Regions from separate parts of the Bradyrhizobium sp. CIAT3101 genome, predicted to be linked through region 2. Evidence: riboswitches for the same ligand, from Rfam matches in the RefSeq annotation. Region 2 holds a riboswitch; the other holds the start of a gene.
What was found. A riboswitch is a leader RNA that binds a small molecule or an ion and turns the genes downstream of it on or off. The one in region 2 is predicted to bind S-adenosylmethionine.
Positions count from the first base shown of each region.

Region 1 (4,417 bases), 1.3 Mb from region 2:
GCACGAGATCATGATGATCCGGCGTCATCACCTCGACCTTGGCACCCATCGCCGCCCAAAAGGCGCGCAAATGCGCGGTTGCGGCGGCGTCGGTGCCTTCCGGCGGCGTCAAAATGCACCAGCGGTTGATGAAGAGCTCGGCGAAGCCGGAATCCGGGCCCGAATGCTCGGTGCCCGCCACCGGATGCGCCGGCACGAAATGGACATGCTTCGGCAGATGCGGCGCCATGTCCTTGACGACAGCGCCCTTGACCGAGCCGACATCGGAGATGACGGCACCCGGCTTGAGATGCGCCGCAATCTCCTGTGCCACCGGCCCGCAGGCGCCGACGGGAATGCAGAGGATGACGAGATCGGCGTCCTTCACGGCTTCCGCATTGGTCGCCACGACCTGGTCGACGATGCCGAGCTCGAGCACCCGCGCGCGCGTCTTCTCCGAGCGCGCGGTGGTGACGATCTCGCCAGCCAAGCCCTGAAGCTTGGCAGCACGCGCGATCGAGCCGCCGATCAGACCGAAGCCGATCAGCGCGACGCGCTGGAAGTGCGGGTCCACGCTCATTTGTCGGCCATGAAGTCGCGCAGGGCGTCGACGACGAGGCGGTTGGCCTCCTCGGTGCCGATGGTCATGCGCAGCTGGTGGTGCAGGCCGTAGTTCTTCAGCGCGCGCAGCACGAGGCCGCGCTTGGTGAGATAGGCATCGGCCGCGTCCGAGGTCTTGCCTTCCTGCGGGAAGTGGATCAGCACGAAATTGGCAACGCCCGGGGTCACCTTCAGTCCGAGCTTGGTGATCTCCTCGGTGAGCCAGTTGCGCCAGGTCTCGGTGAACTGCTTCGACATCGCCTGGTGCGCGGTGTCCTCGATCGCGGCGACCGCGGCATACATCGCCGGCGTCGACACGTTGAACGGACCGCGGATGCGGTTGACGGCGTCGATGATGTGCTCGGGGCCGAACATCCAGCCGATGCGCAGGGCCGCGAGGCCGTGGATCTTGGAGAAGGTGTGCGTCACCACCGTATTGTCGGTGGTGGCGACGAGCTCGATCCCCATCTCGTAATCATTGCGCGAGACATAGTCGCAATAGGCGGCGTCCAGCACCAGCAGCACGTGCGACGGCAGGCCCGCGCGCAGGCGCTTGACCTCGTCGAACGGGATATAGGTGCCGGTCGGGTTGTTGGGGTTGGCGAGCCAGACCAGTTTCGTCTTCGGTGTCACCGCCTTGAGGATGGCGTCGACGTCGCAGGTCAGGTTCTTCTCGGCCGCGACCACGTTCTTGGCGCCGACCGCCATCGTCGCGATCGGGTAGACCAGGAAGCCGTGCGTGGTCGAGATCGCCTCGTCGCCGTGGCTGAGATAGGTGTGGGCGAGCAGGTTGAGGATTTCGTCCGAGCCGGCGCCGCAGATGATGCGGTTCGGATCGAGCCCGAAAGAACGGCCGATCGCCTCGCGCAGCACGCGCGAGGTTCCTTCCGGGTAGTCCTCCAGATGGTCCGCGACGTGCTTGAAGGCCTCGATCGCCTTGGGCGAGGGTCCGAACGGCGTCTCGTTGGCCGAGAGCTTGAACACCTTGCGGCCCGGCTCCGGCACCGGGGTCTTGCCGGGCGTGTAGGGCGCAATATCGAGAATGCCGGGATTCGGCACGGGGCGGGACATCTTCAACTCCGGATAGGCTTAGGCGGTACGCGATTTACGATTTCGGCCCGGTCGGGGGCACCGTATAGCGCGTTGCGTGGCTGCCGACGAGAGCCGTGGAGCGCACCGAGGCCCCTGCCTCGATCAGAGCAGCCCTGATTTTGTCGATGCTGGTGTCGCTGGTGACCGAGACCAGCAACGCTGCGCCGTCGAAGGCGGTATCGGGCACCGCCACGATATCGGCGAGCGGCGACAGCGCCCGCGCGACCTCGGCGTTCCACCCCGACACGCGCACGCTGAAGGTCTCGACCTCCGTCACCACGGCGCTGTCGGCGACGCGCGAGATCGCGAATACGGGCAGCGCCGCCGGATGGTCGGCGCGCTCGACGAAGGGCATGCGCGCAATGATCTTCGGCGCACCATCAGCCTCCAACTCCAGCCACCACGGCGTGCGGCTCGATGTCGCCGAGACCAGCGCCAGGTCGCCCTTGGATTTCGCCACGGCCTCGACCGCCGCCTGCGCGCTGAAATGCGCGACGTAAGGCACCGTGAAGCCGAAATGGAAGCGCACGGAATCACGCATCGCCGGCTCGCTCACCGAGATGTCGGCATGCACGGAGAACGGCGCCTGGACATAGGTGAAGGTCGAGATGATGACGCGCCAGATGCTCTCGACCGTGTCGAGCGGCAGAATGCCACGGTGGCGTTGCACGATGTCACGCATCATCGAGGCTTCGCGCGCCGGGCGGAACGCCGAGCCGACCTCCTGGGTCTGCTTCACCTGGATCAGGCGGTCGATGATGTCGCCGCGCTGCATCAGCAGGCGATGCATGCCCTCGTCGATCGCGTCGATCTCCTTGCGCAATTCCTGGAGAGATGGTGGCGCGGGCGGACGTTGGGACATATCTGCGAGTGCTGTTGTGAGTGGCGTTCCAATGCGGATCGGGCAAGCCGGATCCGCTGCGGTCGATGTCTTGATTAGGCAGTCAGGGCGGCGAAAGCAAAGAGAAATGACGACCTGCCAGGGAGCCCGCAGAGAGGCCATTTTGGCTTATCCGGACCGTGACTTGACGAAAAGGGCCCAAGCCGGTAGGTTTTTGCCTGTTCCGTGGTCATTTGAGCCGGCCGGCTTGCAGCCACGTTAAAAAACTCGCTAAACAGGCCGGGGACGCTTTCGATCCCGGCCGAACCTATCGTTCAGGCCGGGTTTTTTATGGCCTGATTTCATCGCGGTCTCACGTTTGATCGCAAACGAGGTCGATGGTCAGAGATGGTTGGCGTCAAGTCTGTCCCCAGTCCCGCGATCAGTGCCGACGACCGGTCGCATGAGGTCGATCATCCGAGTTCGGAGGTCGCGCAGTTCGGCGCCGACCAGCCGCTGCGGCTCGATTGTGGCATCGATCTCACCCCGTTCCAGATCGCCTACAAGACCTATGGTGAGCTCAACGCCGATCGCTCCAACGCGGTGCTGATCTGCCATGCGCTGACCGGTGATCAGCACGTCGCCAATGTGCATCCCGTCACCGGCAAATCCGGCTGGTGGGAGACGCTGGTCGGTCCCGGCCGTCCGCTCGATCCCAGCCGTTACTTCATCATCTGCTCCAACGTGATCGGCGGTTGCATGGGCTCGACGGGGCCCGCCTCGATCAATCCCGCAACCGGCAAGGTGTGGGGCCTGGATTTCCCCGTCATCACCATCCCCGACATGGTGCGCGCGCAGGCGATGCTGATCGACCGGCTCGGCATCGACACGCTGTTCGCCGTCGTCGGCGGCTCGATGGGCGGCATGCAGGTGCTGCAATGGACCGCGGCCTATCCCAAGCGCGTCTACTCGGCGCTGGCGATTGCCTGTTCGACGCGGCATTCGGCACAGAACATCGCCTTCCACGAGCTCGGCCGCCAGGCCGTGATGGCCGATCCCGACTGGCACAACGGCGCCTACGCCGATCAGGGCATCCATCCGCATCGCGGCCTCGCGGTCGCGCGCATGGCTGCGCACATCACCTATCTTTCGGACGCAGCACTGCATCGAAAATTCGGCCGCCGCATGCAGGACCGCGAGCTGCCGACTTTCTCGTTCGATGCCGATTTCCAGGTCGAGTCCTATCTGCGCTACCAGGGCTCGTCCTTCGTCGAGCGCTTCGACGCCAACTCCTATCTCTATCTCACGCGCGCGATGGATTATTTCGACATCGCCGGCGACCATGGCGGCGTGCTGGCGAAAGCGTTCGCGGGAATCCAGACCCGCTTCTGCGTGGTCTCCTTCACCAGCGACTGGCTGTTCCCGACTTCGGAGTCGCGCGCGCTGGTGCACGCGCTGAATGCGTCGAGTGCGCGGGTGTCGTTTGCCGAGATCGAGACCGACCGCGGCCACGATGCCTTCCTGCTCGACGTGCCCGAATTCTTCGACATCTCCCGCGCCTTCCTGCAATCGGCAGGCAAGGCGCGCGGGCTCACCAGCAAGGACGGCTAGCGATGTCTGTACAGCAAGTGCTGCCGCTCAACGGTCTCACTGCGGAGCAGTCCGGCCCGTTTCGCGCCGACCATCTGCTGGTCGCCGAGATGGTCAAGCCGGGCTCGAAAGTGCTCGACGTCGGCTGCGGCGACGGCGATCTGCTTCAGTTGCTCGAGACCCGCGGCATTGACGGCCGTGGCATCGAGCTGTCGCGCGAGGGCGTCAACCGCTGCGTGGCAAAAGGCCTCGCGGTGGTGCAGGGCGATGCCGATACCGACCTCGTCAACTATCCCGATGACGCCTTCGACTACGTGATCCTGTCGCAGACGCTGC
Region 1 covers NZ_CP121634.1:1,052,114-1,056,530, forward strand. Annotated here, with positions in the region: gene QA645_RS04775 (prephenate/arogenate dehydrogenase family protein) at 1-559, opposite strand, end outside; gene hisC (histidinol-phosphate transaminase) at 556-1,650, opposite strand; gene QA645_RS04785 (chorismate mutase) at 1,685-2,533, opposite strand; SAM riboswitch at 2,728-2,807, shown strand; gene QA645_RS04790 (homoserine O-acetyltransferase) at 2,900-4,102, shown strand; gene metW (methionine biosynthesis protein MetW) at 4,105-4,417, shown strand, end outside.
Region 1: linked by a shared signal. The riboswitch ahead of QA645_RS04790 (homoserine O-acetyltransferase) and the one ahead of QA645_RS42020 (O-succinylhomoserine sulfhydrylase) in region 2 are both predicted to bind S-adenosylmethionine.

Region 2 (4,417 bases):
CGCGGCCCTGAGCTGGCGAAGCAGGTCCATGATTGCATCGGCCGGGCGTTGGCACAGTTTGTGATCGACGCCGCCCATCTGGGGCCGGCCCAGCAGCAAAATTGAGGTCTAGCGTTAATGAGTTCTCTCCGCCCTTTTGGCCTGACGACATGGCTGGCCGCGCCCGCAGCGGCGGCGCTGCTGATGCTGACGCCCATGGTGTTGCGGGCCCCTGCGCGCGCTCAGGCTGCCCAGGCGACGCCGGCGCCGCAGCAGGGCGCTAATCCCGCACCGGCATCACCGTCCCAGACCACGATTGCCGCGACGTCGTCCGCCGAGCAGCGCGGCCTCACCTCGCGCGCCATCGACAAGGTGAAGCAGGTCGCGAAATCCGCCGGCGACATTTTCAGCCGCGTGCCGTGTCTGTCGCCGAAGGGCGGTGCGAACACGATGGGCTCGCTGCCGCATGTCGCGAGCAAGCTCGTCGCGGGTAAGCCCGTCGTGATCGTCGCATTCGGCTCGTCGTCGACGGCGGGCTACGGCGCGAGCTCGCCCGACTTCAACTATCCGAACCGTCTCGCTGCGCAGCTGCGCCGGCAATATCCCACCGCCGACATCACCGTCATCAATGCCGGAATCGGCGGCGAGGACGCGCCCGAGATGATGAAGCGCCTCCAGAAGGAGGTGATCGACGTGCATCCGGATCTCGTGATCTGGCAGGTCGGCACCAACGCCGTGCTGCGCGATCTCGATCCCGGCGACACCGCCAAAATGGTCGAGGACGGCGTCACCCGCATCCAGGCCGCAGGCGATGCCGACGTCGTGCTGGTCGATCCGCAATATTCGCCGCGCGTCACCGAGCGTCCCGAAAGGGCAAGCAGGATGGTGAAGCTGCTCGGCAAGGTCGCCGAGCTCCGTCACGTCGGTATCTTCCCGCGCTTCGAAGTGATGCGCGAATGGCATGAAAAGCAGGCGCTCCCGGTCGAGAGCTTTGTCATCGCCGACGGCCTGCACATGAACGATTGGGGCTATGCCTGCTTCGCCCAGCTGCTCGGCGACGACATCATCCGCTCGGTCGGCCAGATCAAGCTCGGCGTGAACGTGCCCGCGGACGTGCGGACGTACCGGCCGATGTGATTTGTCGTCCCGGCGAACGCCGGGACCCATACCGCGTGATCTATCGGTGGATTTCGGCGCTAGTACCGGAGACCGCTTAACTACCAGTCTTCGCCAAACCTAATCCTGTGGTTATGGGTCTCGGCTTTCGCCGGGACGACAGGAAGCTCTCACGCCTTCTCCAGCGCCGCGGTCAGATCCTCGATCAGATCGTCGGCATGCTCGAGCCCGGCCGAGAAGCGGATGAAGCCTTCGCCGATCCCGAGCTCGGCGCGCACTTCCGGCTTCAGCCGCTGATGCGTCGTCGTCGCCGGATGCGTGACGAGGCTCTTGGCGTCGCCGAGATTGTTCGAGATCTTTGCAAGCTTCAGCTCGTTGAGCACGCGGAACGCCGCCGCCTTGCCACCCTTCACCTCGAAGCCGACCAGCGTCGAGCCGCCGCGCATCTGCTTCTTCACCAGCGCGGCCTGCGGATGATCGGCCCGACCGGGATAGACCAGTCGCGCGATCTTCGGATGGCTCGCCAGCACGTCGGCGATGCGCGCCGCGGTGTCGGTCTGCGCGCGCACGCGCACGCCGAGCGTCTCCAGGCCCTTGAGCAGGACCCAGGCGTTGAACGGCGAGATCGACGGGCCGGTCTGGCGCATGAAATTGTGGATGTGCTCGGCGATGAAGGCTTCCGACGACAGAATGATGCCGCCGAGACAGCGGCCCTGGCCGTCGATGTGCTTGGTCGCGGAGTAGACGACGACGTCGGCGCCGAGTGCGAGCGGGCTCTGCCAGATCGGCGTGGCGAACACGTTGTCGACGACGAGCCGCGCGCCGCCGCTATGCGCGATCTCGGCGATGCCGGGAATGTCGAGCACGTCGAGCGTCGGATTGGTCGGGCTCTCCAGGAAGAACGTCTTGGTGTTCGGCTTCAGCGCGCGCTGCCATTCGTCGAGATTGGCGCCGTCGACCAGCGTGGTCTCGATGCCGTAGCGGGGCAGCAGATCCTGAATGACGTAGAGGCACGAGCCGAACAGCGCGCGAGACGCGACGACATGGTCGCCGGCTTTCAGCGGCGCCAGGATCGCCGTCGTCACCGCGGCCATGCCTGTTGCCGCCGAGCGCGCGGCCTCTGCGCCTTCGAGCTCGATCATGCGGCGCTCGAACATCGCGATCGTCGGGTTCGAGTAGCGCGAGTAGATGAAGCCGGGGTCCTCGCCCTTGAACCGCGCCTCGCACTCCTCGGCGCTGTTGTAGACATAGCCCTGGGTCAGGAACAGCGCCTCCGACGTCTCGCCATATTGCGAACGCAGGGTGCCGGAATGGACTAGGCGGGTTTCGGGACGGTAGTTGGCAGGCGACTTCGACATAGGACCCTCCGACATGACCGTTGACGCTAAAACGGTCACAAAAAAACCGGCCTGGAAATCTCCACGGGCCGGGATCACAGAGGTCCCCGGCCTGTTTAGCGACTTATTTAACGTGGCTGCAAGCCGGCCGGCTCAAATCACCACGGGATAAGTGATGCTCATATTCCGCAATGCCCTTTTCGTCAAGGCGTCCATCGGATAGCCGTAAAAGGCTAGTATTTCCCGCATGTCCGGATGTATTTGACCCCCGATGAGGACCCCCGGTTGACGTTCACGGTTGCCGCCGACGCCAATGGTATCCTGCCCGACCGCATGATCGCGGCGATGGCGGAAGAGGGCCTCATCCTGCCCGCGTACGATTTCGTCGAAAGCCAGATCCAGCCGGCGAGCCTCGATCTGCGCCTCGGTGACATCGCCTATCGCGTGCGCGCGAGCTTCCTGCCCGGCCCCGGTGCCACCGTCGCCGAGCGCATCGATCAGTTGAAGCTGCACGAGTTCAGCCTCGCCGACGGTGCGGTGCTGGAGACCAATTGCGTTTACATCGTGCCGCTGCTCGAGAGCCTTGCGCTGCCGCCGGAGATCGTCGCGGCCGCCAACCCCAAAAGCTCGACCGGACGGCTCGACGTCTTCACCCGCGTGATCGCCGACGGCACCCGTCGTTTCGACATGATCGGCGCCGGCTATCACGGTCCGCTCTATGCCGAGATCAGCCCGAAGACATTTCCGGTGCTGGTGCGTGAGGGCTCGCGCCTGTCGCAGGTGCGCTTCCGCACCGGTGACGCCATCCTCAATGCCGACGCGCTCGATGCGCTGCATGCCACCGAGCGTCTGGTCGATATCGACGATGCGGATCTCACCGGCGGCGTTGCCGTCTCCGTCGATCTCTCCGGCGAGAAAAGCACGGGCTTCGTCGGCTATCGCGCCAAGCGGCACACCGGCGTGGTCGATGTCGATCGCCGCTCCGGCTACGCGGTGGAAGATTTCTGGGAGCCGATCTCGGCCCGTCCCGACGGCAGCCTGATCCTCGATCCCGGCGAGTTCTATATCCTCGCTTCCAAGGAAGCCGTGCAGGTGCCGCCCGATTACGCCGCGGAGATGGTGCCGTTCGATCCGCTGGTCGGCGAATTCCGCGTGCACTATGCCGGCTTCTTCGATCCCGGCTTCGGCTATGCCGGCGCGGGCGGGCTGGGATCTCGCGCCGTGCTGGAAGTGCGCTCGCGCGAAGTGCCGTTCATCCTCGAGCACGGCCAGATCGTCGGCCGCCTCGTCTACGAGAAGATGCTCGCGCGCCCCGACGCCATGTACGGCCAGCGCATCGGCTCAAACTACCAGGCGCAGGGCCTCAAGCTGAGCAAGCATTTCCGGGTGTAGCTGCACACACGCTGTCATGCCCCGGCTTGACCGGGGCATCTAGTACGCCGCGGCCTATCGGCTCCATCACAATCGCCTCTGGAATACTGGATCGCCCGGTCTTCGCCGGGCGATGACAGCGGAGATTGCGTCACCCGATCCGCGATGACACACTCCCGCAAAACAACAAGCCGGGAGCAAACGATGACCGCAGCTGACGCCGCGCAACAAGCCCAATGGAAACGCTGGCGCGCGGTCGCCGACCTCTATCACGCTTACTTCACCGGCCTCATCCTCACCGTGGTCACGCGGCGCGGCACGGCGGACGCTGCTGAATTCGTCTTCCGCGTCTTCCGCCGCCAGCAGCAGGAGCGCTTCCTGCCCGGTCTCAAGAAGCTCGGGGTCGATCATCTGCCGCCGGCGGTGGCGGCGGCTCAGTATCATTATCTCTCCAACTGGATCGGCGGTGTCCACGTCGAATACATGTATGAGAGCGACACCAAGGCCTGGATCCGCTATCCGCCGCCGCGATGGATCTGGAAGGGCCCGGCGATCTGCGGCGTGCCGGGCGAAGTCTCGCGCGCAATGCTGCGCGGCTGGCACGCCAACAACGG
Region 2 covers NZ_CP121634.1:9,071,357-9,075,773, reverse strand. Annotated here, with positions in the region: gene QA645_RS42030 (SGNH/GDSL hydrolase family protein) at 1-105, shown strand, start outside; gene QA645_RS42025 (SGNH/GDSL hydrolase family protein) at 118-1,116, shown strand; gene QA645_RS42020 (O-succinylhomoserine sulfhydrylase) at 1,266-2,453, opposite strand; SAM riboswitch at 2,528-2,607, opposite strand; gene QA645_RS42015 (2'-deoxycytidine 5'-triphosphate deaminase) at 2,718-3,824, shown strand; gene QA645_RS42010 (hypothetical protein) at 4,008-4,417, shown strand, end outside.